DNA from 3 places in the Sphingomonas sp. CFBP 13728 genome. Region 2 is predicted to be linked to each of the others. Evidence: riboswitches for the same ligand, from Rfam matches in the RefSeq annotation. Region 2 holds a riboswitch; each other region holds the start of a gene.

Region 1 (10,214 bases), 1.2 Mb from region 2:
CAGGGCAAACGCCGCCGGGCAGGTCACGCCGTCATGTGGCTGCCAGCCGCCGACATCGGCGATCGCGCGGACGCCCGTTACGGGACCAGCGTAACAGCCGGCGGCCAGCGCGAACTGGGCCAGTGCCGCCTGCGCCGCGACTGCGCCGCCGGTGTCGCAGAGATGGGCTAAACGGCGGAGCGTCGAGAGCGGGATCGTCGAGGCGGCGTCGAGGCGGCTGTCGATTCGACCGTCTGCTGCGAGGACGGCTAGCGCGATGCCGTTCTCCCGCGCGAGGTTTTCGACCTGTTGCAGGCCGTAGTTCCAGTAGGAGCGTCCCCCGATCAGCCGGATCAAAATGCCCTTCGCGCCGGCCAGCGTCTGTTCGACATAGGTGTCGACCGATAGCGGGTGCTGGAGTGCGGTCAGGTTCGCGAGGCGTAGCGACGGCAATCGGCTACCGGCTGCGTCCGCACGTTTCCAGCCCGCGGCGAATGCGCCGAGGTCACCGTCGGAGAACGAGAGGACGACGAGATCCGCGGGGGATTGGGCGAGGTCCTGTGGGACCGCGCTTTCCTCCAGCCCGTGGCTCTCGCGGAAGACTACGTGCATCGTGGGACTCAGCCGTCCAGCGCGGCCTTGATGCGGGCCTCGTCAATGCGGTCGTGCTCGGCGATCACCACCAGTTGCGTGCGACGCGGTTCGCCTGCGCGCCATGGGCGGTCGTATTGCGTACGGACGCGCGCGCCTACTGCCTGGACGAGCAGGCGCATCGGCTTGCCGGTGACGGCGGCGTACCCCTTTACGCGGAGGATGTCGGCGCTGCGGGCGAGGGCTTCGATCTTCGCGGTCAGATCGGCGGGGTCGGCGATCTCGCCAAGCTCGACGACGACGCTGTCGAAATCGTCATGCTCGTGATCGTCCTCGCCATCGTGATGCGAGGGGCGGCTGGCGATGTCGTCCTCGGCGGCGGCGTTGAGGCCGAGGATCACGCGGGGGTCGATGATGCCGTCAGTGAGGTCGATCACCGGGAGCGGCCGTGCGGACTCCGCGGCGATGACCGCGCGCGCCTTGGCGACGCCATCGGGGCCGGCGAGGTCGATCTTGGTTAGCAGCACGAGATCGGCGCAAGCGAGCTGGTCCTCGAACACCTCAGACAAGGGCGTCTCGTGATCGACGCTGGGGTCGGCGGCGCGTTGGGCATCGAGCGCAGCGACGTCAGGCGCGAAACGACCTGCGGCGACCGCCTCAGCATCGGCCAGCGCGATCACGCCGTCGACGGTGATGCGCGAGCGGATCGCGGGCCAGTCGAACGCCTTCAGCAGCGGCTTCGGGAGCGCGAGGCCGGACGTCTCGATCAGGATGTGATCGGGGCGCGGGTTTAGCGCGAGCAACGTCTCGACGGTCGGGATGAAGTCGTCTGCCACGGTGCAGCAGATGCAGCCGTTCGCCAGCTCCACGACGTTCTCGGCCGGACAATCGGGGATCGCGCAGCCCTTGAGGATGTCGCCATCGATGCCGAGCGTGCCGAATTCGTTGACCACGACCGCGAGGCGCCTCCCGCCTGCGTTGCGGATAAGATGGCTGATGAGCGTCGTCTTGCCGGCGCCCAGGAAGCCGGTGACGATGGTGACGGGGACCTTTGAAAGATCGGACATGATTATTTCCTCGACGTCTGAAGCACACGCACGCACGGCCTTTCGGTCGGACGTGTTCGTCGCTCAGACGGAGAACCGTGCCAAGATCACCCCCTGGATCGTGGCAAGAGCGACCGTTGCGCTGGCAGGTCTCCTGGCTCGCGGGTCGAAGCTCCTCGCACACCTTCCCAGGCCGTCGGCCCAGTGGCTGCCCATGAAGGGCGCGTGCGTGTCGCTCACCGCTTACAGTTGCAGGGACAGCCGCGGCATTGGAGGAGCGAACCCCTTCCGCACCGCATTCCCATTCAAGCCCCGAAGGGCACCGGCGCGATCAACGAGGTTCGGTGCAACCGACCCTCACGAAGGCGACCTAACGGACTTTCCGGCACGCCGCCAGCTATCCGTGCACGACTTCGATCTCGTCGAAGCGTTTCCAGCGGTAGATCGCGAAGCTCAGCACCCAGCAGAGCACGAACAGCCCGATGATCGCGAAGCCGAGGCCGTTGAAGTTCTCGCCGAGCGCCTCCGCCAGATCCCAGATGCCGCCGGTCAGCCCCAGCTTCGATCCGAGCAGCGCGAGCGTCTCGATCCCGCCGATCGCGATCGCGACGATCGCCGAGATCAGCGTGATGGTGATGTTGTAATAGAGTTTGCGGATCGGCTTCACGAACGCCCATTCATACGCGCCGAGCATGACGACCCCGTCCGCGGTATCGACCAGCGCCATACCGGTCGCGAACAGCACCGGCAGCACGAGCACGGTGCCGATCGACAGGCCGTCGGCGGCCTGGCTGGCGGAGAGGCCGAGGATCGCAACCTCGGTGGCGGTGTCGAAGCCCAGCCCGAAGAGGAAGCCGAGCGGCGCCATGTGCCAGCTCCGCGTGACCAGCCGGAACATCGGCCGGAACAGCCGTGCGAGCAGGCCGCGGTTGCCGAGCAGCAGGTCGAGATCCTCCTCGACATAGGTGCCGCCGCCGCGGACGTGGCCGAAGGTCCGCCAGACCGATCGCAGGATGATCAGGTTCATCGCCGCGATCGTGAACAGGAAGACGGCGGAAATGACGGTCGCGATGACGCCGCCGACCTGTTTGAACGCCTCGAACTGCGACAGCGCGCTGGCGGTGAGCGCGATCGCGACAGCGGCGATCAGCACGATCCCCGAATGACCGATCGCGAACCAGAAGCCGACCGCGATCGGGCGCTGGCCGTCCTGCATGAGCTTGCGCGTCACGTTGTCGATCGCGGCGATGTGATCCGCATCCACCGCGTGGCGCAGACCCAGGCCCCAGGCGAGCAGCGCGGTGCCCAGCATCAGCGGTTGCGCGTGGAACAGCGAGAACGCCCAGCCCCAGGCGGCGATGTTGGCAACGACCAGGCCTGCGAACATCCAGCCGATCCGCTTGCGGGTGGCGGCGCGCGTCGGTCTCTCGATCGTTCTCTCTATCGTCGCAGTCGTCATGCAGAACTCCCCGGCGTCCGACGAGGACGGGGGCCTGCCGCAAGCGGCCGGGACACGCGAAGACCGGACGCCATGAGCGGCCGACGCGCGTCGCCGTGCGGCCCCTGCCGCGCGTGTCGTCGCTCAGACGGCGTTCACCGTGCCTCGGCCACCCCCTGGACCGGGACAAGAGCGACCAGACGCCGGCAGGTCTCCTGGCTCACGGGTCAAAGCTCCACGCCACGCCTTCCCAGGCTCTTCGGCCCAGTGGCTGCCCTCCAGTCGAAGGGCCCGTGCGTCTCGCTCGCCGCTTACAGTTGCAGGGACAGCCGCGGCATTGGCAGGGCGAACCCGACCGCACCGCATTCCCAATCAAGCCCCGAGGGGCACCGACGCGATCATGCAGGCGGCGTTGATCCGCTGCCCGCCCGGTTGGGTATCCTGCTTTCGCAGCGCTGCCAATATGCGCCTCGGCCAAGCGTGATCGCGGACGCCCCGACCGATCTGAAACAATTCGTAATTCAATTTGGCTTTTTCGCGACACCGCGTCATGTTGATCGTCAATCGCGGAGCATCGTCAGATTCCGCGCACGGGAGGATGATTATGGGCAAGCGGATGTTCGCGGGCACGATTTCCATGGTGGCGTTCTGCTGTGCGACCGCCGCGTCGGCCCAGAGCTATGGTCCGTTCAACGTCGCGGCGCCTGCTGGTGGCGACAGCCTCAAGACGGCGATCGGTGGCGATAGCGCCAGCCCGATAGACGCGCCGAGCTGGACGCTGTCGGGGTGGATCGAACCCCGGACGATCCGCGACGGCATCGTCCCGGTGGCGGGGTTCGGCGATATCGCGAACGGACCGCGCCGGTATCTCGCGCTCGACAAGGGCCGCCCGAGCCTCATCACCGAAGCCGGCACGGTGATCGCGCCGTCGCGGATCGCGGCCGGCGGCTGGCATCACGTCGCGGCGACGGTCGAGCAGGGTCAGGCGCGCCTGTACGTCGATGGGCGCCAGGTCGCGCAGCGCCGGATGACCACGGCGCCCGTGCCATCGGTCGCGACGATCGCGCCGTTCGGCGGGCGGGTTGCGGGCTTTGCGATGGAGGCGCGTACGCTCGACGCGGGCGCGGTGAAGGCGCTTGCCACGACCAAGCCAGGCGCGTCGATCGTCTATCAGGATGCGAGCCCGGCATGGCCGGTTCAGGTGCGTCAATCGCTCGGCCAGACCACCCCACAGGATGCCTGGACCCGGCCGGTGTCGAAGGCCCCCTTCCCCGCGCCCGTCGCCAAGCCACTCCCGACCGAACCCGCGATCGCGCCGCTGCATGCCGGCGCCTGGACGGTCGCCGGCTGGCGGCTGGCCGAAGCGCCGAAGGTGACCGCACCCGGTGCCACGCTCAGCCGTGCGGGGTTCGATGCGTCGAACTGGTACGTTGCGACGGTGCCTGGCACGGTACTGACGACGATGGTGGATCGCGGTGTCTATGCCGACCCTGCGTTCGGTTTGAACAACATGACGATCCCCGAAAGCCTCGCGAAACAGGATTACTGGTACCGCACCGAGTTCGACGCGCCCGCCGCGACCGCGGGCAAGCGACAGATGCTCAATTTCGACGGCGTGAACTATAGCGCGGAGGTGTGGCTGAACGGCGCGCCGATCGGCACGATGAAGGGTGCGTTCGTGCGCGGCCGGTTCGACGTGACCGGCAAGCTGCTGCCCGGCCGCAACGCGGTCGCGGTAAAGGTGTCGCCGCCGCCGCATCCGGGGATCGCGCAGGAAGAGTCGCTGACGTCGGGCGTCGGCGAGAATGGCGGCATGATGATGCTCGACGGCCCGACCTTCGTGGCGACCGAGGGGTGGGACTGGATCCCGAGCATCCGCGACCGCAACATCGGCATGTGGCGCGGCGTGACCCTGACCGCGACGGGGATCGCGACGCTAGGCGATGCGCAGGTCGTGACGACCTTGCCCAGGGCGGACAACAGCGTCGCGGCAGTCGAGATCGGCGTACCCGTCGCGAACCATTCCGCGGGACCGGTGAGAACCACCGTCCGCGCGGCATTCGACGACGTCGTCGTCGAGAAGCAGGTGACGCTCGCGCCGGGCCAGACCGCCAACGTCGTGCTGAAGCCTGCGGACTTCCCGCAGTTGCTGGTGCGCAATCCGAAGCTCTGGTGGCCGAACGGCTACGGCGCCCCTGCCCTGCACGACCTGACCCTGACCGCGTCGGTGGACGGCGCGGCGAGCGACACCAAGCACGTCCGCTTCGGCATCCGGCAGGTCACGTACGACATTTCGCTGATGGACAAGGACGGCGACCTCGAACGGGTCGGCATCGACCTGTCGAAGGCCCGGCAGCGCGGCGAGCGGATCGTCGACGGCTCGCATACCGGCATCCGCAAGGTCGCCAATGGCTGGGCCGCGAGCCTCGTGCCGGGCGCCGAGACATCGCCTGCGGTCACCCGGATCAAGGATCAGGACGGCCTGACGCCGTATCTGGTGATCCGCGTCAACGGCGTGAAGATCGCGGCGCGTTGCGGCAATATCGGCATGGACGACTTCATGAAGCGCGTCGACCGGACGCGGCTCGAGCCGTTCTTCAAGTTGCACAGGGACGCGCATCTCAACATCATCCGCAACTGGGTCGGACAGAACACCGAAGACACGTTCTACGATCTCGCGGACGAATACGGCCTGATGATCCTCAACGATTTCTGGGAATCGACGCAGGATTACAACATCGAGGCGCAGGACCCGGCGTTGTTCATGACCAACGCGACCGACGTCGTGAAGCGATACCGCAACCACCCGTCGATCGTCGTGTGGTTCGGCCGCAACGAGGGCGTGCCCCAGCCGATTCTCAACGAGGCGCTGGAGACGCTGATCGACAAGGAGGACGGCACGCGGCTGTACATGGGGTCGTCCAACCGGGTGAACCTGCAGAACTCCGGGCCGTATAACTGGCGTCCGCCGGTCGAGTATTTCACCGAGCATGCCAAGGGTTTCTCGGTCGAGAGCGGCACCCCGTCGCTGCCGACGCTGGAGGCGTGGAAGCGCGCGATGGCACCGGCCGATCAATGGCCGATCAGCGATGCGTGGGCGTATCACGACTGGCACCAGACCGGGAACGGCGCGGTGAAGACGTATATGGACGTGCTCGCCACGCGCTTCGGCCCCGGCACCAGCCTCGAGGATTTCGAGCGCAAGGCGCAGATGATGCAGTATGAATCGTACCGCGCGATCTTCGAGGGGATGAACGCGAAGCTGTGGACGGAGCATAGCGGGCGGATGCTGTGGATGACGCAGCCCACCTGGCCGTCGTCGGCGTGGAACATCTTCAGTTCGGACTATGACACGCAGGCCTCGTTCTACGGCGTGAAGAAGGCGTCCGAGCCGGTCCATGTCCAGATGAACCTGCCCGACTGGAAGGTCCTGCTGGTCAATAACGGGCTGGCGTCTCTGCGCGGCGTCACGGTGAAGGCGAAGGTGGTCGGGCTCGACAACCGGACGATCGCCGAGAAATCCGCGACGATCACCGCTACCGGTGAGGCGGCGAGCGATGCGTTCATGCTGGATCCCAAGGCGGCGACCGCGAACGGCGTCGCGCTCGTCCGGCTGGAGGCGAGCGATGCGGCGGGCAAGCTGTTGTCGACCAACTTCTACTGGCAGGCGGCGAACGACGCGCAGTTCCAGGCGCTGAACGGTCTCGCGGCGGTGACGCTCGACACGGCCTCGGCGACGCGGGTCGACGGCGCGGACACGGTGACCATTGTGACGTTGCGCAATACCAGCGCGACACCCGCGATCGAGACCAAGCTGACGGTGATGAACGCCGACGGCACGCAGGTCCTGCCCGCCTATTTCAGCGACAACTACGTATCCTTGCTGCCGGGTGACGTACGCACCGTCGAGATCCGCTATCCAACGGCCAAGGCTTCCGCCGCGCATGTCGCGCTGCGTGGGTGGAACGTTGCAGGAGGGATGGTACGATGAAGGCGCTGGTATTCGTCGCGGCGGTGCTCGGGGCGACGCCCGCCGTGGCGCAATCCGTCGTTTCGCCCGATGGCCGGATCGCCGTTACGCTCGGGACCAACGCCGCGGCGCAACCGACCTACCGGGTCGCCGTGGCCGGTCGCGAAGTCGTGGCGCCCTCGACGCTGGGGCTCGAGTTCGAGCGGTACGCCAAGCTGTCTAACGGGTTGAAGGTGACCGGCGTCGACCGGCGGCGCGGCGAGGATCGCTACACCTTGCGCGCGGGCAAGACGTCGTCGGTCGCGGAGCGCTATAACGAGATCGTCGTCCATCTCGCCGAGGCCGATGGCAAGGCGCGACGGCTCGACGTGGTCATCCGTGCGTACGACACCGGGACGGCGCTGCGCTATGTCGTGCCGACGCAGCCGAACCTGACGTCGCTGCGGATCGTCAATGAACTGACGCAGGTCGCCTTCCCCGCGGACTATGACTGCACCGGGCTGAACCTCGGCACCTTCGGGACCAGCCATGAGGGCGAATATGATCCGGTGAAGGCGTCGACGATCCGTCGGCACAATCTGTACGAACTGCCGCTGGTGTGCCGCACCGGCGAGGGCGGGCCGACGCTGGCCTTCGCGGAGGCCGACGTGACCGGATGGCCGACGATGTACCTGACCGGCACCGAAACCGGCGCGCTCGGCGTCGACACCAAGCTGTCGCGGCGGATCGACGAGCCGGGGATCGCGGTGAAGGCGGACGTCGGGACCGGCATCCGGTCGCCGTGGCGGATTATCATGGTCGGCGCGAACCCCGGCACGCTGATCGAGAACACGCTGCTCACCAGCCTCAACCCCGCGCCGAAGGGGGATTTCAGCTGGGTGAAGCCCGGCAAGACCGCGTGGGACTGGTGGTCCGGGCCGATCCTGGCGAGCGTGCCCAAGGCGGGCACCAACGACGCGACGACCCGTGGCTATATCGATTTCGCGCAGTCGATGACGCTGCCGTACATGATGATCGACGACGGCTGGTATGTGAACAGCGGCGACGGCGGTACGCTCAATCCGGGTGCCGACCCGACCAGGCCGATCGCCGCCGTGAACCTGCCCGCGCTGGTCGACTATGGCCGCAAGCGCGGCGTCGGGTTGATCGTTTGGATCCACTGGAAGCTGCTCGATACCGACATGGAGCGTATCCTCGCGCAGGTCGAGGCGTGGGGGATCAAGGGCATCAAGGTCGATTTCATGGACCGCGACGACCAGGAGATGATCGCCTATTATCACCGCCTCGCCGAGGCGACCGCGCGGCATCACCTGCTGCTCGACCTGCACGGCGCGACGCACCCCTGGGGGATGACGCGGACCTGGCCGAACTTCCTGACGCAGGAAGGCGTGCTGGGGGCGGAATACAACAAGTGGACGCGGCGGATCACGGCGCGGCACAACGTGACGCTCGCTTATACGCGGATGCTCGGCGGGCCGATGGACTATACGCCGGGCGGGTATCGCAATCGTACGCCGGCGACGTTCGCGCCGCATCCCGTGGGGCCCGAGGTGCAGACGACGCGCGGGCAGACGCTCGCCATGTACGTCGTGTACGAAAGCCCGCTCGGCGCGATCGCCGACAGTCCCGATGCGTATCGTGGCCAGCCGGGGCTCGATTTCCTCGCCGCGGTGCCGGCGACGTGGGACGAGACGCGGTTCCTGAGCGGCGAACTCGGCGAGCACATCGCGGTCGCAAGGCGGCGCGGCAAGACCTGGTATGTCGGGGCGATGACCGATGCCGCGCGGACGATCACGCTGCCGCTCGGCTTCCTCGGGACCGGCCGTTATCGCACGCGGACCTGGACCGACGGCGCGACCCCGACCGACCTCGTCACCGCGACCCGCACGGTGACCGCGCGCGACACCCTGACCTTGACACTGGCCGCGTCCGGAGGCGCCGCCGCCATGATGGAGCCTGTTCGATGACCATGACGACATTCGCCCGGATCGCCCTTGCCGGCATGATCGCACTGACCGGCACGGCAGCGACCGCGCAGACCGACGCCGACAAGCAGCGCGAGGCGCAGGCGGCCGAGACTCGGCTGCACGAGGACTGGGCATGGCTGGGCCGCTATCAGTCCGCCAACGCCGCGTTGCCCAAGCCCGGCAACCACCGCGTCGTCTTCATCGGCGATTCGATCACGCAGGGGTGGTTCGACATGGTCCCGTCGTTCTTCGCCGACGACCGGATGGGCCGCGGGATCGGCGGGCAGACGACTCCGCAGATGCTGCTCCGCTTTCGGCAGGACGTCGTCGACCTCCACCCGGCGGTGGTCCAGATCATGGGCGGCACCAACGACATCGCCAGCAATACCGGACCGATGACGCCCGAGCAGACCAAGGCGAACATCATGTCGATGGCCGATCTCGCGCGCGCCAACAACATCCGCGTGATCTTCGCCTCGATCCCGCCGGCGGACCGGTTTCCGTGGCGGCCGGGGCTGGCGACGGCACCGAAGATCGCCGCGATGAACGCGTGGCTGAAGGACTATGCGGCGAAGATCGGCGCGACCTATGCCGATTACTGGGGAGCGCTGCACGACGGCGACGCGACGCGCGCCTCGCTGACCTATGACGGGGTACATCCGAACAAGGCAGGCTATGCGGCGATGGCACCGGTCGCCGAAGCCGCGATCCGCGCCGCGCTCGCCAAGCCGGCACCGCGAGGCCTGCGATGATCCTGGCGCTGGCCTTGGCCGCCGCGCCGGTCGTCCGCACCGATGACGGACCGGTCCGTGGCCAGGCAGTGCCCGGCGGAACGAGCGTGTTTCGTGGCATCCGGTTCGCGAAGGCACCGGCGGGGCCGCTCCGCTGGCGTGCGCCCGAGCGGCCCGCGAAATGGACCGAGCCGGTCGACGCGGTCGCCGAGCACGCTGCCTGTCCGCAGGGCGATTACGGCGAATGGAACCGGACGGCCGCGCAGCATGGCTCGGAGGATTGCCTGTTCCTTGACGTCCGCACGCCGGCGCTGTCGCCCGCCAAGCCCCTGCCCGTGCTGGTCTGGATCCACGGCGGCGCCAATCGAGGCGGCGCAGGGAGCGGCACGGTCGAATCCGCGATTACCGACCGCGGTATCGTGCTGGTCAGCATCCAGTACCGACTGGGCGCGCTAGGGTTCCTGTCGCACCCCGCGCTCAGCCGCGAACAGG
Region 2 (10,214 bases):
GCGAGCTGCGTTCCCGTCAACCTGTTCGGCCAGGGTGCACCCAGCGCCTCGGCATTGAACTATTTCGTCGTGAACTCGACCCGCCGCCAGAAGGCCGACCAGTATGATGCGACCGCGTTCGTGTCGGGCGACCTTTCGCAGCTGTTCGAACTGCCGGGCGGCCCGGTCGCATTCTCGATCGGCGGCGAATATCGCCGGGAGACAGCCTATTCGGCATTCGACGACGTCACGCGGAGCGGTGCGACCTTCCTCAACGCCATTCCGATCTTCGACCCGCCGGCGCAAGTCGTGAAGGAAGCGTACGGTGAAATCCGTATTCCGCTGCTGAAGGACGTTCCATTCTTTCAGGAACTGACGATCGATGGCGCAGGTCGCGTTTCAGACTATAACATCGGCGCAACCGGCACCGTGTATTCCTACAATGCCGGCCTGACATGGTCGCCGGTACGCGATATCCGTCTTCGTGGCAGCTATGCCCGTTCGGTTCGTGCACCGACCCAGGGGGATCTGTTCTCGGCACCGAGCCAGACCTTCCTCAACGGCCTGGTCGACCCCTGCAGCCAGAACAATATCCGCAACGGCCCGAACCGTGCGGCTAACTGCGCAGCCGCAGGCGTTCCGACGACCCAGACGTTCAACGGTATCACGGAGCCTTTCACCAACGTTCCGACCTCCGGCATCAGCGGTCTGAACGGCAGCAATCCCAATCTGCGCGAGGAAACCGCAGACAGCTTTACTGGCGGTTTCATCCTCCAGCCCAGCATGATCCCTGGCCTTACGCTGTCGGTCGACTACTACAACATCAAGATCACCAACGTGATCTTCGCGCTGGCGCCACAGACGATCATCAACCAGTGCTACGACAGCCCGAGCGGCATCAACAATCAGTATTGCGCAGCATTGACGCGTAATCCCAACGGCACCTTCGCCGGTCAGACCGGCGTCACCAACGGTGGCGCGCAGATCTCCTTCCCGGCGACCGGGCAGTCGTTCCTGTCGGGTCCATTCAACTTTGCCAAGCAGAAGACATCCGGTGTCGATGCCGATTTGAGCTATAGCCATAATGTTGGCGGTGCGAAGGTAACGTTGCGTGGCATCGTCAGCTACTTGATCAACCGCGACAACTATACCGACATCAACACCCCAAGCTTCATCGACCAGCAGAAGTTCGAAGTCGGAGATCCGGAATGGTCGGGTTCGTTCACGGCCAATGTCGACTTCGGTGTGTTCGACCTTAACTACAACTTCCGTTACGTCGGCAAGCAGACGGTCGCCGCTGAGTATGAGACGCAGAACTCGGTCCAGGGTCGCCCGGCTCGCGATCCCGACGCGTTCCCGTTCACCTTCTACCCGGATGTGACCTACCACAACATCCGCGTCGGTGCGGACGTCACGGACAAGTTCCGCTTCTATGCCGGCATGGACAACGTGTTCGACCGCCAGCCCCCCTACGACATCACCGGCACGACCGGCGCGCAGGGCATCTACGAGAACGTCGGCCGCTTCATGTACGCAGGCTTCGAAGCCAAGTTCTGATCCGCCGATCTACCAACTGAAAAGGCCGCTCCTTACGGGGCGGCCTTTTTTTTTGCTTGAAGCAAGTCCTGATGCCGGCCTGCGGTGCCGCATGATGCGCTTGTTAACGCCAAACTCGCGAATAGCGTCTGCCAAGACTGGTCAACAGTTCGTATTGCGACATCCCCGATACCGCGGCCGCTTCGGGCAGCGCGAAATCGAGCGCCAGCCATGTCCCTTCGTGCACTGCTGGTACACTCGTCACGTCGATGGCCACGAGATCCATCGATACACGACCGATAACGGGCATCGGGATGCCGCCCGCCGATGCGGTTCCACAGTTCGAAAATCCGCGAAAATAGCCGTCGGCATAGCCCAAGTTGAGGATCGCCACCTCGGTGTCGGCGGGCGCCGTCCAGGTCGCGTTATAGCCTACCGTTTGCCCCACGCGTACGCGACGGCACTGAAGGACTTGCGTTTCGATCGTGGCCACGAACTTGACCGCACCCGCCAGGCCGGCGCGGGGGACCCCACCATATACCGCCAGCCCAGGCCGCGTGAGATCGAACGCATAGCCGTCGAGCGCAATCCCCGCAGAATTGGCGAGACTCAGGCGCTTTGCAGTCGTCGCGCCTGCCAGTGCAGCGAACCGGTCGCGCTGCACGGCGTTCATTGGAGAATCCTCGTCGGCGCACGCTAGGTGGCTCATCAGCGTTTCGATCTGGAGGCCGTCGAGCAAGCCGGCGGCGATGTCGTCCGCCGAGACGCCAAGGCGGTTCATGCCGGTGTCGACCATGACGTCGCACACGCCGCCGCCCGCCGCTTTCCAGCGCGCGACTTGGCGTGGGGTGTTGAGAACCGGGCGGGCAAAGCCGGCGGCCGCGGCGGGCATGTCCTCTTCGCGGACGCCGTGGAGGACGGAAACCGTCAGGCCCAGCGGGGCGAGTTCGGCGGCTTCCTGCCAGTTCGACACGAAGAAGTCGCGGCAGCCGGCGTCGGCCAGGCGGCGCGCAACCTCGATCGCGCCGAGGCCGTAGCCGTTCGCCTTGACCGCGGCACCACATGCGGCGGTGCCGCTCATGCGGTCGAGCGTGCGCCAGTTCTGGACGAGAGCGTCGCCGTCTAGGCGCAGGCGAAGGGGAGCGGGAATGTCGATCACCCGGCGCGGGATAGTGCCACAGGCGCGGCGCGTCGACCGTCTATGCCGCCTTGATGCGTCCGACCGGCACCAGCAGGCGGCGATCTCCGTCGTCGAGCGGCGCTACACGGACGCCGAATACGCGGCCGAGCGTCTCCGCGGTCATCACCTCGGCGACGGGCCCGAAGGCGACGACCCGGCCGTCGGCGAGCAGCAACGCATCGTCTACCGCGCGCTGCGCCTGGACGAGGTCGTGGAGGACGATTGCCACCCCTGCCCCGCCGAGCGCATAGCCACGCAGGCGAGCGAGCAGGTCGATCTGGTGCGACGGATCGAGACTCGCGAGCGGTTCGTCGGCGAGCAGCCAACGCGGTTCGCCGGCCAATACTCGTGCGAGCAGGACGCGGGCGCGCTCGCCGCCGGAGAGTTCGCCGACCGGGCGCTCCGCGAGATGAATCGTCTCGGTGTCGTGCATCGCGCGCTCGACTGCCGCGCGATCGGCGGGCGACGGGGCGGCATGCGCGCCGAGATGCGGCAAGCGGCCGAGCGCGACGACATCGCGCGCGACGATGTTCCAGTGGACCGTCGCGTCCTGCGGGAGATAGCCGATCGCGCGGGCGCGGGCGCGCGGTTCCATATGCGCGACGTCCTGCGCATCGAGCCGGACGCTGCCGGTGCTGCGGTCGACGAGCGCGGCGGCGGCCTTGACCAGCGTGCTCTTCCCGGCGCCGTTGGGGCCGAGGATCGCGGTGACGCGGCCGGGACGCAGGTGAGCGGACACGTCGCTGAGGACGGTGCGCTTGCCGAGCTTCACGCCCAGCGCGTCGATGATCAGATCCATGCGCGACCTCGTTCCTTGACCAGCAACCCGAGGAAAAACGGCGCGCCGATCATTGCCATCGCCACGCCGAGCCGGACTTCGCCCGCGCCCGGAGCGAGGCGGACGAGGCTGTCGGCAGCGAGCACCAGCGCCGCTCCACCGAGCGCGGAGGGGAGTAGCAAGGCGCTCGGGCGGTGGCCGAAGATCGGCCGCAGGAGGTGCGGTACGACCAGCCCGATGAAGCCGATCACACCGGTCACCGCAACGCCTGCGCCGACGACTAAGCCCGTGCCCAGCACCACCAGCAACCGAACGCGGCCCATGCGTGTCCCGAGCGACCGCGCCGCCGCCTCGCCCAGCGCCAGCGCATCGAGCGATCGGCCGGTGAGCAGCAGCAACACCGCACCGACCGCCATCGGCGGCAGCGCGAGCGTCACGTCGTCCCAGCCGCGATCGGTCAGCGCGCCCATGATCCAGTCGATCACCTCGGCGACCGTATAGGGGTTCGGGGCGATCGAGATCAGGAACGCGGTCAGCGCGCCCGCAAGGCTCGACAGCACCGTGCCCGCGAGGATGAAGGTGATCGCGCTCGGCGACCGCCAAGTCAGCGCCGCGAGCAGCGCGACCGCGCCGCCTGCGCCCAGCATCGCGGCGGCGAAGATCGCCGGGCCCGAGCCGAGCCCGAACACGATCGCCGCGACCGCGGCCAGCGCTGCGACCGACGACACGCCGACGACGGCGGGGTCGGCGAGCGGGTTGCGGAGATAGCCTTGCAGCACTGCCCCCGACAGGCCGAGCGTGGCGCCGAGCGCGAGGCCCAGCACCGCACGTGGCAGGCGTAACTCGATGATGATCCACCAGCGCGGGTCGCCCGAGAACCAGGCGGAGGCCGGCACCCAGACTTTCCCGCAACCGAGCGAAAGGCCGAACAGGAGGATCACAAGTACGCCGAGCGCGATGAGTTTGACCGTGCGAGTCATCATAGCGCCTCCTTGCCCATACCGACCACCGCCACCGCCACTGCCACCACCCCGGCGGAGGCCGGGGCCCAATTGGGGGACGGTCGTGACGGCGCGCGGCAATCCGTTACTTCGGCCATTCCAATTGGGCCCCGGCCTCCGCCGGGGTGGTATAGGTGCAGCATCACAGCCCCGCCCGGATCGCGGCGAGGCGTTCGAGCGCGGGCGGGATCGTCGGCCCACCGCAGTTGATCAGCACGCGCGGGAAGACGGCTTGCGGCGTGTTCGGCAGCAGGCGGCGGCGCAGTGTCGTGCCACGGCTGACGCGTTCGGAGGCGATCACGACGGCTGGCGGCTCCGTCACGATCGTCTCAGCAGAGAGCGTGCCGGTATGCGTCAAGCCGTAGGTCGCGGCGGCGTTGCGGAAGCCGACGCGCGTCATCATGTCGTTCAGCAACGTGCTCCCCCCGGTCGCGAGATCGCCGCTGATATAGAGCAACGCGCTCGGCGACCGTCCATCCTTGCTGCTCCAGCGCGCCACCGCGCGGTCGGTCTCGGCATTGATCCGCGCGCCGCCCATCGGTGCTCCGGCGGCTTCGGCAATCTGCGTGACCTGCGCCTGGCTCTCCACGATCGAGTCGGGAATGCCGACCAGCAGCGTCTTCAGCCCGGCGCGCGCGTACGCCGCCTGAGTCGCGGGCGGCGTGTAGGTGCTGGCGATGACCAGATCGGGGTGGAGCGCGATCACCTCCTCCGCGGTCCCGGCGATGCCGCGAAACCGGCGCGCGACGGCGATCGGGATCGAGGTCGCGGACGGGTCCTGCGAATAATGGCTGATCGCGGCGATCTTTGCGGGCGGCAGGATGCGGACCAGCACCGAATCCACGCACGGATTGGTCGAGACGATCCCCCCGCCTCCGCGCATCGGAGGCTGGGCACAGCCCCCGAGCAGGAGCGCGAGGAGGATCGCCCCGCGCCTCACTTCAGGCGCAACCGCACGCCGCCATAGGCCGCGCGGCCGTAATTGCCGTAGCCGGCGATCGTCTCGTACCGCGCGTCGGTCAGGTTATCGACGCGGCCATAGACCGCGAACCGCTCGCCGATCGGCAGTTCCGCTCGCACGCCGGCCAGCGCATACCCGTCGAGGCGTGTCGTGTTGGCGGCGTCGTCGAAACTGTCGCCGACCATCGTCACGGTGCCACCGACGGACAGTCCGAACGCGAACCGGTAATCGGCATCGACGCTCGCGGTCTGCTTGGGGCGGCGTGCGAGATCATTGCCGAAATTCTCCCCGATCGAGCGGTTCTCGGTGTCGATATAGCTGTAGTTCGCGGTCAGCGTCAGCGCATCCACCGGACGCAGTGCGAGCGTAAATTCGACGCCATCAGCTTCGGCACGCGCGACGTTGTCGTAGACGCCAAACGGGCGATTGGCGCAGATCGAATTGGCCGTTTCCAACTCGGTCGGGCTGCAATCGCGGAAGTCGATCTGGTTGCGCGTGCGGCGATTGAAATAGGTGACGCCGACCCGGGCACGGTTGCCGAGGAAGGCTTGCTCGACGCCGACATCGAAGTTGCGCGCGGTCTCTGGAGCGAGGAAGCCGTTCCCGTATTCGGAGAAGAGCTGGTACAAGGTTGGCGCCTTGAAGCCCTCGCCATAGCTCGCGCGGATCGTCGTGCCGGTCCGCAACGCCAGCGCGGCGTTCGCGCCAAACGTCGTGTGGCTGCCGAAATCGTCGTGATCGTCGTTGCGGATGCCGCCGGTGATCGTGAGGATGTCGAGCGGCTTGACGATCACCTGGCCGTAGACGCTGGTGATGCCGGTGTCCGCGAAGGTGAAGCCGTCGTTGAAGCGGCTGTTCTCGCGTTCGACGCCTGCGACGACGCGGACCTGATCAATCGGACGGAAGTCGCCCTGATACTCGTAGCGCTCGCTACGGCCACGGCCAATGAACGATATGTCGCCACCGGGCTTGGTGAAATTGTCGCGGTTGATGTCGGCGATCGTGAACGCCACGCGGTTGTTGAACCGACCGTCGGCGAGGTTCGCATGTAGGCCAGCATAGCCGTACAGCTCCTGCGTGGTGCCGTAGGCAAGGCTGTCCGCGACCACGAACGTCTTCGGGTCGAAACCGTCGTCGATCTCGACACGGCTGTCCGCGAAATAGCCGCGCAGGTCGAGGCCGATGCCCGGCGCGAACTCGACGCTGACCCGCCCGGTTGCGCCATATTGGCGATAGCCGTCGCGCTCGGTGCCGCTGGCTGCGGACGAGATACCGTCGGTGCGCAGATATCCGCCGGTCAGCGATCCGGACACCGGCCCCGACTTGCCCGACACGCCCGCGCTCGCGAACACGCTGTCGGCATAGCCGTACTCGGCGTTGGCGCGCGCTTGGACGCCTTCGGTCGGCGCGGCGGTAATGATGTTGACGACGCCGCCGATCGCCTGGCTGCCCCAAGGCACCGAGTTCGGGCCGCGCAGAATCTCGATCCGCTCGACCGAGCTCGACAGGAGATTGCCGAAGTTGAAGCCGCCGCCGGTCGACGACGGATCGTTGACGCGCACGCCGTCGATCACAACGAGCGTCTGGTCCGCCTCGGCACCGCGGATGCGGACGCTGGTCAGCGCGCCGACCGTGCCGTTGCGCGTGACCGTAACGCCCGGCGTGGTCGCGAGCAGGTCGGATACGACGGTGGTCTGGCGGCGCTCGATCTCTGCGCGGTCGATCACGGTCACGGCTTGGCCGATCTCGCTCAGCGGTTGCGCAGCGCGGGTCGCGGTGACGACGAGCTCGGGGGCATCGGGGTCGGGAATGTCCTGTGCGTAGGCGGGCGCGGCGATCGCCGCGGCACTCAGGAGAAGGAAGAATTTCGTCATCGGCTGCGTCCTAAACGGAACCGCCAGCGACCATTCGCCGGGCGGCCAGACGTCTCTCGCTCGAGGAAACCCGGCTATACCGGAGCACTCGTCCGCACCGGACACCCGCCCGCGCAGTGGATCGACCGTGACAGGCAGGTCTCCTGGCTTCCGGGTCGCCGCGCCCACCCCGCCTTCCCAAGTCGAAACCCAGTGGCATATCGGGGTGGCCGCTATCCGGTCACAGTTGCGGGTACAGCGCCGGTCTTGCGGACATATCCGCGCACCGACTTCCCTTTTGATCCCGTCGCCGGGAACCCTTCACGAGTGCGGCATTAGTCGTGCGCCAGACACGGGTCAACGCGGGGCCTATCCCGACCCCGCCAAGAGAAGTCGCATTGCTAGGGTAGGCGCGCTGACCGGCTATCGCACCACCCCGGCGGAGGCCGGGGCCCAATTGGGGAGCGGCGATAACGGAGCGCGGTGGGTCGTTATTGCCACCTTTCCAATTGGGCCCCGGCCTCCGCCGGGGTGGTGGTTCTTACCAAACGAAACGCTCCCCGACATTGCTCTCTCGCGAAGGCGGGATCCCAGTCTGGGTCCCCGCCTTCGCGGGGAAACATGCTGTCTTCGTTTTCCTTGGCAGGGAGCATATCACCGAAGCCCGTAGCGCAGCCCCACCCAGATCGTTCGCGGCGTGGCGCGCTCGACGATGTTCGCGCCGCTGATCCCTGCCTCGACGCGCTCGTTGAACAAATTCTCCCCGCGCACCTCGGCGACCAGCGAGCGCAGGATCGGCAACGCCGCATACGCGTCCAGCGTCGTCGCCGGATCGAGCACCCGCGTGTTCTGGTCGTCATCGAACTGCCGGCCAATATGCCGCACCGTCAGCGACAGCGCCGCCGCGTCGTGTCGCCAGTCGATCGTCCCCGACACCTGGTCGCGCGGGGTCTGCGCCGGACGCAAACCGTCCAGAGCAGCCGTAATCCCCGACCCCTCGACCTTCGAATTCGTGTGCGACCACGATGCCTGCAGGCCCAACGGACCCGGGCGATACGACGCATCCAGCTCGAACCCATGCGCGCGGATCGCGTCGAGGTTCTGGCGAACGCGGTAGGTCGTCACCCCCGGCAACACCTGCGGCGGGTTGGTCGTCGTGACGTTGGCCACCGCATCCTTCAGCCGGTTGTAGAAATAGGTCGCGGCGATGCTCACGCCCGGCGCTGGCGTCAGCGTGACCCCGCCCTCGACCCCGGTCAGCCGCTCCGGCGACAACAGCGCGTTCGCCGCAGTGGCATCGTTCCCGACGCGGAATGGTCGATACAGTTCGTTGAGCGTCGGCAATCGCCACCCGCGATACCCGGCCGCCCGCAACGTGATCGCCTCGACCGGCTGATACGCTACGCCCGCCCGGCCGGTCGTCTCGCTGCCATCGCGATCCGCATAGCGCAGGTTGGTCAATGCCGCGCCGCCTGCCAGCGGCCGTTCGGACAGATAGCCACCGTCGATCGACCACCAGTCGACCCGGCCACCCAGGCTGAACGTGAAGTCGCCCGCGACAAGGCTCCCATCCGCGAACACGCCCGTCGTCGTCGTGCTCCCGCCGGCCTCGCGCCGCCGCGTCGGCACGGTATTGACGAACGTATAGAGCTCCTGAGTCTTCCCGCTGACGTCGCGAACGTCCGCGCCCAGCCGCAGCGTGATGCTCTCGCCCAGCGGCGGCGCGATCTCGATCCGTCCGCCAAGCCCCGTCGCCGGCGTATTATACTGGTTCAGCGACTGGATCGCGGTCGTCCGCGCGGCATTGATGCTGTTGAAGCTGCTCGCGAACGCCCGCGTCTGCAGATACACCAGCGCCGAATACCCCCAGCGACCGCGCCCGACCAGCCGGACACTCGCATCCGCGCCTTCGCTCTTGTTGTCGGTAAAGTTGCTCCCCCGGTCGCGCCGATCGGTGAACGCGCTCGCGTTCATCTGCAATTCGGTCTTCGCACCGATCCCGATGACGGTCCGCAGCGAGCCCGACGCCTGCTCGTACGGCGCGGCGCGATCGACGATTCCCCGGCTCTCCTCGACGGTCGGCGTGAAGCCGTCCCCCCGCGCGTAAGCTCCGGACAAGGTCGCAAACCCAGACCCGCGCACCAGTGCCGCAGACCCCTGGGCATCGACCGAATCCCGGCTGCCATACGCAACGTTGCCCTGGAAAGGCGCCGCTTGGTCCGGCGTCGCGCTTTCGAGCTCGACCGTCCCGGCCAGCGCGCCCGGCCCCTGATACCCGCTACCGCCGCCGCGCGTCACGCGGATGCGCCCGAGCCGTCCCGTCGCATAGGCCGGAAATGCGACCCAGCCGCCGAACGGATCCGCCTGCGGCACGCCGTCGAAGATCAGCAGCGCGCGACTGGAGGCATTGCCGCCGATCCCGCGCAGCGAAATGCCCTGGCTCGTCGGGTTGGCGCTGCGCGAGTCCGACCGGCGGAACTGCTGGAGCCCGGCGACATCGGCCAGCACGCTCTCCAGCCGATTGCTCGCATTCGCCTGGATCCGGGCGCGATCGATCGTGACGACCGAATAGGCGCGATCGCCGGGCGCATCCCCAAGCCCGCGCCCGGTAACGACGATCTCGGCCGGCTGGTCAGTCGCGACACTTGTCTGCGCAACCGCGCTCCCGGACGAGATCAACACGAAGGCGAGCGTAGAGAATGAGATACGGATCATTACCACCGCATGGCAGCTTTTCCGCCCGCCCGGAATACACCTCCGACGTCAGGCCGCGCGAAGCTTCGCCGCGTTGCGCGCAATCGCCGCCGCACCCGCCAGAACCGCTGCATCCTCGACGAACCCCGTCGGCGTCTGGCCGTACTGCGACATTGCCGCCATCCGCGCGCGCCAGCCGGGATAGGACGCCGCGACCGCGGTGAGCCCGCCA
Region 3 (10,214 bases), 1.4 Mb from region 2:
CGCCTATACCGCGCACCTCGCACGACGTTCAGCGGATTTCGGGATCGCCACCGGTGACGTCACGGTCGACATGCCCGCCGTCGCGGCCCGCGCGCACAAGGTCGTGATGGATGCGCGATCGGGCAACGAGCGCTGGCTGGAGGGGATGGCGGGCCTTACCTTCCTGCGCGGCCACGCCCGCTTCACCGGACCGCGGACGATCGCCGTCGACGGCGAGGAGATGACTGCGCCGCGCATCTTCCTGAATGTCGGCGGGCGCGCGAGCGTGCCGGACATGGCCGGCGTCGACGACGTGCCGCATCTCGACAACACCGACATGGTCGCGCTGGAACGGATCCCTGCGCATCTCGTCGTCGTCGGCGGAAGCTATGTCGGGCTCGAGTTCGCGCAAATGTACCGAAGGTTCGGCGCCGCGGTGACCGTGGTCGAGCGCGGCGAACGCCTGATCGGGCACGAGGATGCCGACGTGTCCGATGCGGTGCGCGGCATATTGGAGGACGAAGGAATCGCGGTGCGAACCGGTGCGAACTGCATCGCGTTCTCGCGCCATGCGGACGGCGTCGCGGTATCGGTCGATTGCCACGCGGGCGATCCCGAGGTGGTCGGCAGCCACGTGCTGCTCGCGGTCGGCCGGCGCCCCAATACCGACGACCTCGGGCTCGATCTCGCCGGGATCGAGACCGATGCGAAGGGTTATGTCACCGTCGACGACATACTGCAGACCAACGTGCCGGGCGTATGGGCGCTGGGCGATTGCAACGGGCGCGGTGCGTTCACGCACACCGCGTACAATGATTTCGAGATCGTCGCGGCGAACCTGCTCGATCATGACGACCGGACGCTGAGCCAGCGGCTGGTCGGCTATGCGCTCTATACCGATCCGCCGCTCGGCCGGGTCGGGATGACGCAGGCGCAGGCGGAGAAGACGGGGCGGCCGATCCTGATCTCGAAGCGGCCGATGACCCGCGTCGGGCGCGCCGTCGAAAAAGGCGAGACGAAGGGGTTCATGAAGATCGTGGCGGATGCGGATACACAACGTATTTTGGGGGCGGCGATCCTCGGCACCGGTGGTGACGAAGCGATCCACGGTATCCTCGACATGATGAACGCCGATCAGCCGGTGTCCGCGCTGCGTTGGGCGGTGCCGATCCATCCGACCGTGTCCGAATTGATCCCGACGCTGTTGCTCGGGCTCGAACCGGTGGTGCAGGCATGAGCGATCTCGGCGCGCGCGATCATCAGATGTTCCCGGTGCTCAACGCGGAACAGCTTCAGACGGCAAAGCGCTTTGCAAGCGGTCCGGCGCGCGTCTTTGCCGCGGGCGAGCAGGTCTATGCGATCGGTGACCAAGGCGTCGCGGCCTGGCTCGTGCTCGAAGGAACGATCGACGTCGTCCGTCGCGACGGATTGAGTCACGAGGCGCCGATCACTACGCACGGCGCCGGGCAGTTGACGGGCGAGGTCAACCAGCTTGCCGGACGGCCGACGATCGCGGGCGGCACCGCTGGCCCTGAAGGCTGCACCGCGCTGCCGTTCGACCCGGCGCATCTGCGCGCGCTCATGGTCGGCTCGGCGGACGTCGGCGAAATCGTAATGCGCGCGCTGATCCTGCGCCGCGTCGGCCTGATCGAGCAGGGCAGCGGGGGGACGGTGATCGTCGGCCTGCCGGACAGTCCAGACGTCGTCCGGCTACAGGGGTTTCTCACGCGATCGGGCTATCCGAACATCGTTCTCGATGCGGCATCGGACGACGAAAGCCGTGCACTGGTCGAGCGGACCGGCGTCGCGTCGAGCGATCTGCCGCTCGTGGTTTGTCCCAACGGTACGGTGCTCAAAAGACCGTCGGATATCGAGGTCGCGGCCTGCCTCGGGATCACGCCCGAGCTTGATCCAAACACCGTGTATGACGTCGCGATCGTCGGTGCAGGGCCGGCGGGGCTAGCGGCGGCGGTGTATGCGGCGTCGGAGGGACTGTCGGTGATCGTGCTCGACGAGCGTGCGATCGGCGGGCAGGCGGGGGCGTCGGCTAGGATCGAGAATTATCTGGGGTTTCCGACCGGTATCTCGGGGCAGGCACTGGCCGGGCGTGCCTTCAACCAGGCGCTCAAGTTCGGGGCGGAGATCGCGATCCCGTTGACCGTCGAGCATCTCGATTGCGACGAGGATCGCCCCGCGGGCGACCCGCTCGCGCTCGAACTGCCGGGCGATCGGCGCGTCCAGTCGCGGACGGTAATCGTCGCGTCTGGCGCGCGGTATCGGCGGCCCGACATCCCGGACTTGGCGGAGTTTGAGGGCGCCGGCGTATCCTATTGGGCATCGCCGATCGAGGCGCGGTTGTGCGAGGGCGAGGAGGTCGCGCTGGTTGGCGGCGGCAACTCGGCCGGGCAGGCGGTGGTGTTCCTTGCGCCGCGCGTGAAGCATCTGCACCTGATCGTCCGCCGCCCGCTGGCCGCGACGATGTCGAAATATTTGATCGACCGGATCGCGGCGCTGCCCAACGTGACGATCCGCGTCGGCACCGAGATCGTCGGGCTGGAGGGCGAGCGCGCGACCGGGCTGACCGGGGCAATCTTCCGCCAACGCAGCGACGGCGTGGAGACGCGGTGCGCGATGCGACACCTGTTCCTGTTCATCGGCGCGGACCCCAATGCGGGTTGGCTGAAGGGCTGCGTCGATACGGACGAGAAGGGGTTCATCGTCACCGGCGCCGCTGCGTTGCCGTTGCAGACGAGCCGCGCGGGCGTGTTCGCGATCGGCGACGTGCGCGCCGGATCGACCAAGCGCGTCGCGGCGGCGGTTGGCGAAGGCGCGGCGGTGGTCGCGCAGATCCACACGGTTTTGGCCGACATGGCGGAAAGGCACGCGGAATGAGCTACGGCTGCACGCACATGGAGACGATCCGGGACGTAACGCCGAGCGCGAAGGGGTGCGAGGAGTGCCTCCGGATCGGCAGCGAATGGGTGCATCTGCGGCTGTGCCGGGAATGCGGTCATGTCGGCTGTTGCGACGACTCCCCGCACCGCCACGCGACCGCACACTTCCACGCGACGCGGCATCCGATCATCGAGGGCTATGACCCGCCGGAGGGCTGGGGCTGGTGCTTCGTCGACGAGACGATGGTGGACCTGCCGGACCAGACGCCGCAGGTGGGGCCGATTCCGCGCTATGTTTGAGGGCGGGGCGATTGTGGTCGTAGCGGTGTGATTCGGCTCTACGAGCTACCCTGCGCGCAAGAAAGTTTAAGACGAACTGCCCACAGGTACACCACCCCGGCGAAGGTCGGGGCCCAGTTGGCATGGCCTGAGTGACAAAGCGCAAACCTACATCACCGACGTTTCCCACTGGGCCCCGGCCTCCGCCGGGGAGGAGCCTACTCGGACGAATGGAACTAAGCCGAAGCGCTCGCTGGTGCATGCTGAGCGGTGCAAACTGACGTTGGTACCAACGGTGATCACCGGTTTACTCCACGTCACTAGATACCCCCCGCGCTTGCCTCGCCGCAAACGGACAGGTAGCCGGCCCCAACCGGTAAAGGCGTGAGTGATCGAAATGCGGCGTTTGATGATGGGCTTCGTAGCCCTTGCGGCCTTGGCCACGGCAGGAACGGCGCAGCCAGCAAGGCGGTCGGTACAGCGCACCGAACCGGGACCGAAGCCGGGCCTTGTTCGCGTGCGCCTAGTCACGTCGGAGGGCCCGATCCTGCTGGCGCTCGACGCCCGCCACGCACCGAAGACGACCGCGAATTTCCTCGCTTATGTCGATGACGGCCGGTTCGACGGCACCGATTTCTACCGCGCGAGCCGCCAGAAATCCGCGCCGAAGCTTGGCTTCATCCAGGCGGGCATACGCACCGACGCGCGACGGATACTACCGCCGTTTCCGCTCGAGACCACCGCGATGACGGGTATCAAGCATCTCGACGCGACGATCTCGATGGCGCGGGGAATGACGCCGGCATCGGCTGGCGGGAATTTCTTCATCACGGTCGGGCCGGCGCCAGCGATGGACGCGCGCGCGGGCTATCCGGGTTATGCGGCGTTCGGGCATGTCGTCGCGGGGATGGACGTGGTCAAGCGCATCCTTGCCAAGCCGACTGGTGGCGGGATGGACGCGTTCAAGGACCAGATGATCCTAAAGCGGGTCGCGCTGGTGAGCGCGCGGCGGTTGGATGGGGTGGCTAAGCCGACCGGACTGCCGCGGGCGTGGTTGATCGAGACGGGGCCGCAGAGGCGGAAGTGAGGGGTGGGCGCGGCGCTGCACATCGACTAACGTCGTTCCGAACGCTTGTCAGTTTGGTCAGTGGAGTGGCGTTTCCCTCATACGCTTCTGGAGCCAAGGTGGTCGCCATCGACTTCTGCACCGCCCCGGCGAAGGCCGGGGTGCAATTGGCAAGGTCAAGCTTACGGCGGTTTGCCTTTAGGTCAGCAGCGTCCCCCAACTGGGCCCCGGCCTCCGCCGGGGTGGTGGTGTAGAAACTGGTCCCCGCAGACCCCTAAAATCAGTTGTCACAACCCTCTGTTCTCCCGCGAAGGCGGGAGCCCCGGGTAACGAACGCAGGTATTCGTTGCTTCTTGGCCCCCGCCTCCGCGGGGGAACAAGCTAGAGTCCGTTACGCCGTAAGGCTCGACGCAACCGCTTCCGCGACCTTGATCCCGTCAACCGCCGCGGACAGGATCCCCCCCGCATAGCCTGCGCCTTCGCCCGCCGGGAACAGGCCGGCGGTGTTGAGGCTGACGAAATCGTCGCCTCGCGTGATCCTTACCGGCGACGAAGTGCGCGTCTCGACACCCGTAAGTACCGCATCAGGATGGTCGTAGCCCGGAATCTCACGCCCAAACGCCGGCAAAGCCTCGCGCAACGCCGTGATCGCGAACTCCGGCAGACACTCCGAAAGATCGGTCATGTGGACGCCCGGCTTGTACGACGGGATCACCGACCCGAGCGCGGTCGACGCGCGCCCTGCGAGCAGGTCGCCGATGCGTTGCGCAGGCGCCTTGTAGTTCGAGCCGCCGGCGACATACGCCCGCGATTCCCAATGGCGTTGCAGCTCGATCCCGGCGAGCGGGTGGCCGGGATAGTCGCGCTCGGGGTCGATGCCGATCACGATCCCCGAGTTCGCGTTGCGTTCGTTGCGCGAATATTGGCTCATGCCGTTGGTCGCGACGCGGCCTTCCTCGGAGGTCGCGGCGACGACGGTGCCGCCCGGGCACATGCAGAAGCTGTAGACGGTCCGCCCGTTCTTGCAGTGGTGCGACAGGCTGTACGCTGCCGCGCCGAGATCCGGGTGGCCGGCGCACGGCCCGAACCGGGCTTCGTCGATCCAAGATTGCGGGTGCTCGATGCGGACGCCGATCGAGAACGGCTTGGCCTCGACATGGACGCCCTTGGCATGCAGCATCTCGAACGTGTCGCGCGCGCTGTGGCCGACCGCGAAGACGACGTGGTCGGCTTCGAGATAGTCGCCGGTGCTGAGATGGAGACCGCGGAGCTGGCGGGTGCCGGCCTCCTCGACGATGTCGAGACCGTCGACGCGGGTCGAGAAGCGGTATTCCCCGCCGAGCGCCTCTATCGTCTCGCGCATGCTCTCGACCATCGTGACGAGGCGAAAGGTGCCGATATGCGGGTGCGCTTCGGTGAGGATTTCGGGCGGCGCGCCGGCTTTGACGAACTCGGTCAGGACCTTCCGGCCTAAGTGGCGCGGGTCCTTGATCTGGCTCCAGAGCTTGCCGTCGGAGAAGGTGCCGGCGCCGCCTTCGCCGAACTGGACGTTCGATTCGGGGTTGAGGACGCTTTTGCGCCAGAGACCCCAGGTATCCTTGGTGCGCTCGCGGACGACTTTGCCGCGGTCGAGGATGATTGGGCGGAAGCCCATCTGCGCGAGGATCAGGCCGGCGAACAGCCCGCAGGGGCCCGCGCCGACCACCACCGGACGTGGGCCGGTGTAGCTCGGGCCGCCCTTGGTGACGAAGCGATATCCCGTGTCGGGGGTACGCTGGACATGGCGATCCTTGCGGAAACGCGTGAGGACGGTGTCCTCGTTCTTCAGCGTGACGTCGACCGAATAGACGAGCTGGATGTCCATCTTGTCGCGGGCATCGTGCGCGCGTCTCGCGATGGTGTAGCGGATCAGGTCGCGCGGGGTGACGCGCAGGCGGTCGCGGATTGCGGCGGGGAGCGCTTCGTCAGCGTGGTTGAGCGGCAGCTTGAGGTCGGTGATGCGGAGCATGTCGGTCGCTCTAGCGCCGCGCGGCGCGATCCGCCATCGGGTGCACGAGAGGACTTAATCATGCGGACCGACGAAGAACAGAATGCCAAGAGCGCCAAGCGCAAGGAGGTCCACGATAAGATTGTCGCCAGCAAGACGATCGAAAAGGGGCTGATCATCGTCCACACCGGCAAGGGCAAGGGCAAGTCGACCGCCGCGTTCGGCATGGCGGTGCGGATGATCGGGCATGGGCGGAAGGTCGGCGTGGTGCAGTTCGTCAAGGGCGCGATGACGACCGGTGAGAAGGCGGTGTTCGACGCGTTCCCCGCGCTGTGCGAGTTCAAGCCGATGGGGGAGGGGTTCACCTGGGACACGCAGGATCGCGCGCGCGATATCGCGGTGGCGCGGGAGGCTTGGGACGAGGTGAAGCGGATGGTTGCGGATCCGTCCTATGCGATGGTGGTGGCGGACGAGCTGAACATCGTGTTGCGGTATGAGTATCTGCCGGTCGACGAGGTTCTTGCGGTTTTGGCCGCGAAGCCCGAGATGACACATGTCGTGGCGACCGGGCGGAACGCGCCGGACGCGCTGATCGAGATGGCGGACCTTGTAACCGAGATGACGCAGGTGAAGCATCCGTTCCGGTCGGGAGTGAAGGCGCAGGCGGGGGTGGAGTTCTAGGCGGCTCCGTACTGTGCGGCCCAAAACAACCACCGTCCGTCATCCTGACGAAAGTCAGGATCCAGAGCCACGAAGGCCACCGCCCGTTACCCTGGGTCCTGACTTTCGTCAGGATGACGGGAGGGCGTGGGGACGGCTGGCGGACTTCTAACCGACGTAGCCGTGTCTTGCGCCGTGTCTTCCTCCCGCCTATCGCTCCCTCCGCGACAGGTTCCCCCGATGCTCGCGCGGAGGGGGATGAAAATGGGAACGGGAAACACCCGGCTGCCCTTGCAACTGTACGCGGCGAGCCATCGTGCCTCATGCCATTGGGATGTTCCCGAGAAGGCGGTGCGGACGGCGTTGACCCGCGAGCCAGGAGACCTGCCCGTCGCGGTCGTCTTTCGTCCGGCCAGGGTGCGCCGAACGGACGGGTAACACCCCGAGCGACGACATCGCTTCGCGTCGCGCGGAGGCTGGAGGCATGCGCCTTCGCCCTTCGCGTGGTGCGGGATCGACTGTCCGAAGGGGTTTCTATGCCAAGTTCACATCATTTTGAGATCGTCCGAGGTCGGACATGCTGAAGCCGGTCGAAGACGGCGTCGCGGTGGTCGCGTGCAACACGTGTCGCCATTCCACCGATGCCCGCGACGACGAGCAGGGCCAGCGCGGCGGCGCACGGCTCGTCAGCGCACTGAAGGCGGTTCAGGCGAGCGACCCGGCCTATGCCGACGTCGCTGTGCAGGAGATGCCGTGTCTGTTCGCCTGCCAGGATTTCTGCACGATCCATCTGCGCGCACCTGCTAAGGTCGGCTATGTGCTCGGCCGGTTCGAGCCCACCGAAGACGCCGCGCGCGCGATCCTCGATTACGCGCGGCTCTACGGCGAGAGCGCGTTCGGGCAGGTGCCGTTCAAGCAATGGCCGCAGGGGGTGAAGGGCCACTTCATCACGCGCACGCCGCCTGCCGGGTTCGTCGTGGAATGACGTTTTTTCCGACGGCCGGGGCATTTCTGTCATCCTTGCGCGCGTTGCCGCAGCCGGACGAAGCCGCTCGATCGGCGGCGGTGTCGCGTCAGGGGCAATTGACCAAACCGCCGGGTTCGCTCGGGCGGTTGGAAGATATTGCCGTCTTCATGGCCGGCTGGCAGGGCCACGAACGCCCGCGGCTCGATCGCGGCCGGGTGGTGATCTTCGCGGGTAATCACGGCATCGTTGACCGCGGCGTCAGTGCGTTTCCGGCCTCCGTCACCGCGCAGATGGTGGCCAATTTCGAACATGGCGGCGCGGCGATCAACGCACTGTCGCGCGCGGCGGGGCTCGATCTCAGAGTCGTCCCGCTCGACCTCGACCGGCCGACTATCGATTTCACCGTCGCCCCGGCGATGTCGGAGGAGGAATGTCTCGCCGCGATCAACGCGGGCGCGGCCGTCGTTGCGGACGCGCCCGATCTGATCGTGCTCGGCGAAATGGGGATCGGCAACTCGACCTCGGCCGCCGCGCTGTGCCTCGCCAGCTTCGATGGCTCGGCACGCGACTGGGTCGGGCCCGGTACCGGAGTCGACGACGACGGCATGGCCCGCAAGATCGCGACCGTGGAGGCCGGGCTGGCGCTGCACCGGGACGCACTGACCACCCCGTTCGAGACGCTACGCAGGCTTGGCGGTCGTGAACTTGCGGCGATCGCTGGCGCGGTCCTCGCGGCGCGCCTCGCTGGCGTACCCGTCATGCTGGACGGCTTCATATGCTGTGCCGCGGTCGCGCCGATCGCCGCTGCGTGCCCGGATATCCTCGCGCATTGTCTTGCCGGCCACGTGTCGGCCGAGCCGGGTCATGCGCGCCTGTTGCGGGCATTGGGTCTCGACCCCCTGTTGTCGCTGGGCATGCGGCTCGGCGAGGGAAGCGGCGCGGCGACTGCGACCTTGCTCGTTCGCGCGGCGCTGGCGGCACATGATGAAATGGCGACCTTTGCCGAGGCGGGGGTCTCGATCGCGTGACCGGCTCGCACATGCTGTACCTGATGCGGCATGGCGCACCGGCACGAGAAGGGCTGCTGCTCGGCCGGACCGACGCACCGGTCACGGATAAGGGCATTGCCGCCTGTCTGGCACGGGCGGCGACGCTCGACGTCGCCCGCATCGTGACGTCGGACCTCGCCCGGACTCGCGACTGTGCGCGGGCGATCGCGGCCTGTCGGACGATCGAGGTCGAAGTCGACCCGCGGTGGCGCGAACTAGATTTCGGGGCCTGGGATGGGCTCGAGCCCGCGGAGGTCGACCCGACGGCGTTGGCGCAGTTTTATGACGATCCGGACGCGGCGCCTCCACCGGGCGGGGAGTGCTGGTCTGCGCTTCAAGGCCGCGTGCACGATGCGCTTGCCGACGTGCCCCCGGCGGCGACGCTGGTCGTCACGCATGGCGGCGCGATCCGCGCGGCGCTCGCGGATGTGTGCGGGTTCGATCGACGACAGATTTGGGCGTTCGACCTGCCCTACGCGTCGCTCGTGTCGCTCCGGATTTGGCCTGAAGACGAGCGGACCGTCCAGATCGTCGGGCTCGCGACATGAGGCGGTTGATCGTTGCGTTCGGTTTCCTGACGCGCCTGCCGATGCCGCGCGTGACCGTCGGGCCGAGCGGTTTTGCCGAAGCGATACGCTTCTACCCGATTGTCGGGTTGGCGGTTGGCGTGCTGGTCGCGGTGGCCGGATGGCTTGGCGCGCTGATCGATCCGTGGACGGGCGCCTTCGCCGCGCTACTGACGTGGGTCGCGATCACCGGCGCCCTGCATCTCGATGGACTGGCCGACCTCGCCGACGGCTTGGGCGCGGCGCACGGCGATCGGACGCGGTTGCTCGCCGTGATGGCGGATCCGCATATCGGCAGCTTCGGCGTCGTCGCGATCGTCAGCCAGATGATCGCCAAGCTGGTGCTGCTGCATGCGGTCGGGATGGCAGGCTGGTGGGTCGTCATCCTGGTGCCGTGTGCAGCGCGGATGGGGCCGCTCGCCTGGGCCAGGATGTTGCCGCCGATCCGGGCGGGCGGCCTGGGGGCGGCGATCGCGGGTGCGGTGCGGCGGCAGGACCTCATTGGCTGGGGACTGGTGCTGGCGTTGGCGGCCGTGATGGCTCCGGCGCTGGTGAGCGTTCCGTTCCTGTTGCTAGGCGTCGCGGCGTGGTTGCGGCGGACGCTCGGCGGCGTAACCGGCGATGCCTATGGCGCCGGGATCGAGATCGTCGAGACCGGGGTGCTGCTCGCGCTAGCCATTGGTGGCGGCATGACCGGCACGCTGCGCTAACGCCAGCATCGCGTCGAGATCGAGGTGGCGTTCGAGCGTAGCTGCGATCGCGTCGAG

The links. A riboswitch is a leader RNA that binds a small molecule or an ion and turns the genes downstream of it on or off. The one in region 2 is predicted to bind cobalamin.
Region 1: linked by a shared signal. The riboswitch ahead of IFT67_RS01105 (HoxN/HupN/NixA family nickel/cobalt transporter) and the one ahead of IFT67_RS06735 (TonB-dependent receptor plug domain-containing protein) in region 2 are both predicted to bind cobalamin.
Region 3: linked by a shared signal. The riboswitch ahead of IFT67_RS00455 (DUF1636 domain-containing protein) and the one ahead of IFT67_RS06735 (TonB-dependent receptor plug domain-containing protein) in region 2 are both predicted to bind cobalamin.

The regions. Positions count from the first base shown of each region.
Region 1 covers NZ_JACYUS010000001.1:255,236-265,449, forward strand. The annotation lists gene cobN (cobaltochelatase subunit CobN) at 1-591, opposite strand, end outside; gene cobW (cobalamin biosynthesis protein CobW) at 600-1,637, opposite strand; cobalamin riboswitch at 1,744-1,958, opposite strand; gene IFT67_RS01105 (HoxN/HupN/NixA family nickel/cobalt transporter) at 2,014-3,075, opposite strand; cobalamin riboswitch at 3,243-3,461, opposite strand; gene IFT67_RS01110 (hypothetical protein) at 3,427-3,618, opposite strand; gene IFT67_RS01115 (glycosyl hydrolase 2 galactose-binding domain-containing protein) at 3,659-7,045, shown strand; gene IFT67_RS01120 (glycoside hydrolase family 97 protein) at 7,042-8,991, shown strand; gene IFT67_RS01125 (GDSL-type esterase/lipase family protein) at 8,988-9,743, shown strand; gene IFT67_RS01130 (carboxylesterase/lipase family protein) at 9,740-10,214, shown strand, end outside.
Region 2 covers NZ_JACYUS010000001.1:1,489,191-1,499,404, forward strand. The annotation lists gene IFT67_RS06710 (TonB-dependent receptor domain-containing protein) at 1-1,536, shown strand, start outside; gene alr (alanine racemase) at 1,640-2,665, opposite strand; gene IFT67_RS06720 (ABC transporter ATP-binding protein) at 2,715-3,494, opposite strand; gene IFT67_RS06725 (FecCD family ABC transporter permease) at 3,485-4,453, opposite strand; gene IFT67_RS06730 (ABC transporter substrate-binding protein) at 4,617-5,357, opposite strand; gene IFT67_RS06735 (TonB-dependent receptor plug domain-containing protein) at 5,411-7,309, opposite strand; cobalamin riboswitch at 7,426-7,625, opposite strand; gene IFT67_RS06740 (TonB-dependent receptor) at 7,943-10,003, opposite strand; gene IFT67_RS06745 (DUF4126 domain-containing protein) at 10,052-10,214, opposite strand, start outside.
Region 3 covers NZ_JACYUS010000001.1:107,339-117,552, forward strand. The annotation lists gene IFT67_RS00425 (FAD-containing oxidoreductase) at 1-1,216, shown strand, start outside; gene IFT67_RS00430 (FAD-dependent oxidoreductase) at 1,213-2,871, shown strand; gene IFT67_RS00435 (UBP-type zinc finger domain-containing protein) at 2,868-3,173, shown strand; gene IFT67_RS00440 (peptidylprolyl isomerase) at 3,550-4,239, shown strand; gene IFT67_RS00445 (NAD(P)/FAD-dependent oxidoreductase) at 4,610-6,226, opposite strand; gene cobO (cob(I)yrinic acid a,c-diamide adenosyltransferase) at 6,287-6,886, shown strand; cobalamin riboswitch at 7,078-7,271, shown strand; gene IFT67_RS00455 (DUF1636 domain-containing protein) at 7,443-7,850, shown strand; gene cobT (nicotinate-nucleotide--dimethylbenzimidazole phosphoribosyltransferase) at 7,847-8,860, shown strand; gene IFT67_RS00465 (histidine phosphatase family protein) at 8,857-9,429, shown strand; gene cobS (adenosylcobinamide-GDP ribazoletransferase) at 9,426-10,157, shown strand; gene IFT67_RS00475 (cobyric acid synthase) at 10,119-10,214, opposite strand, start outside.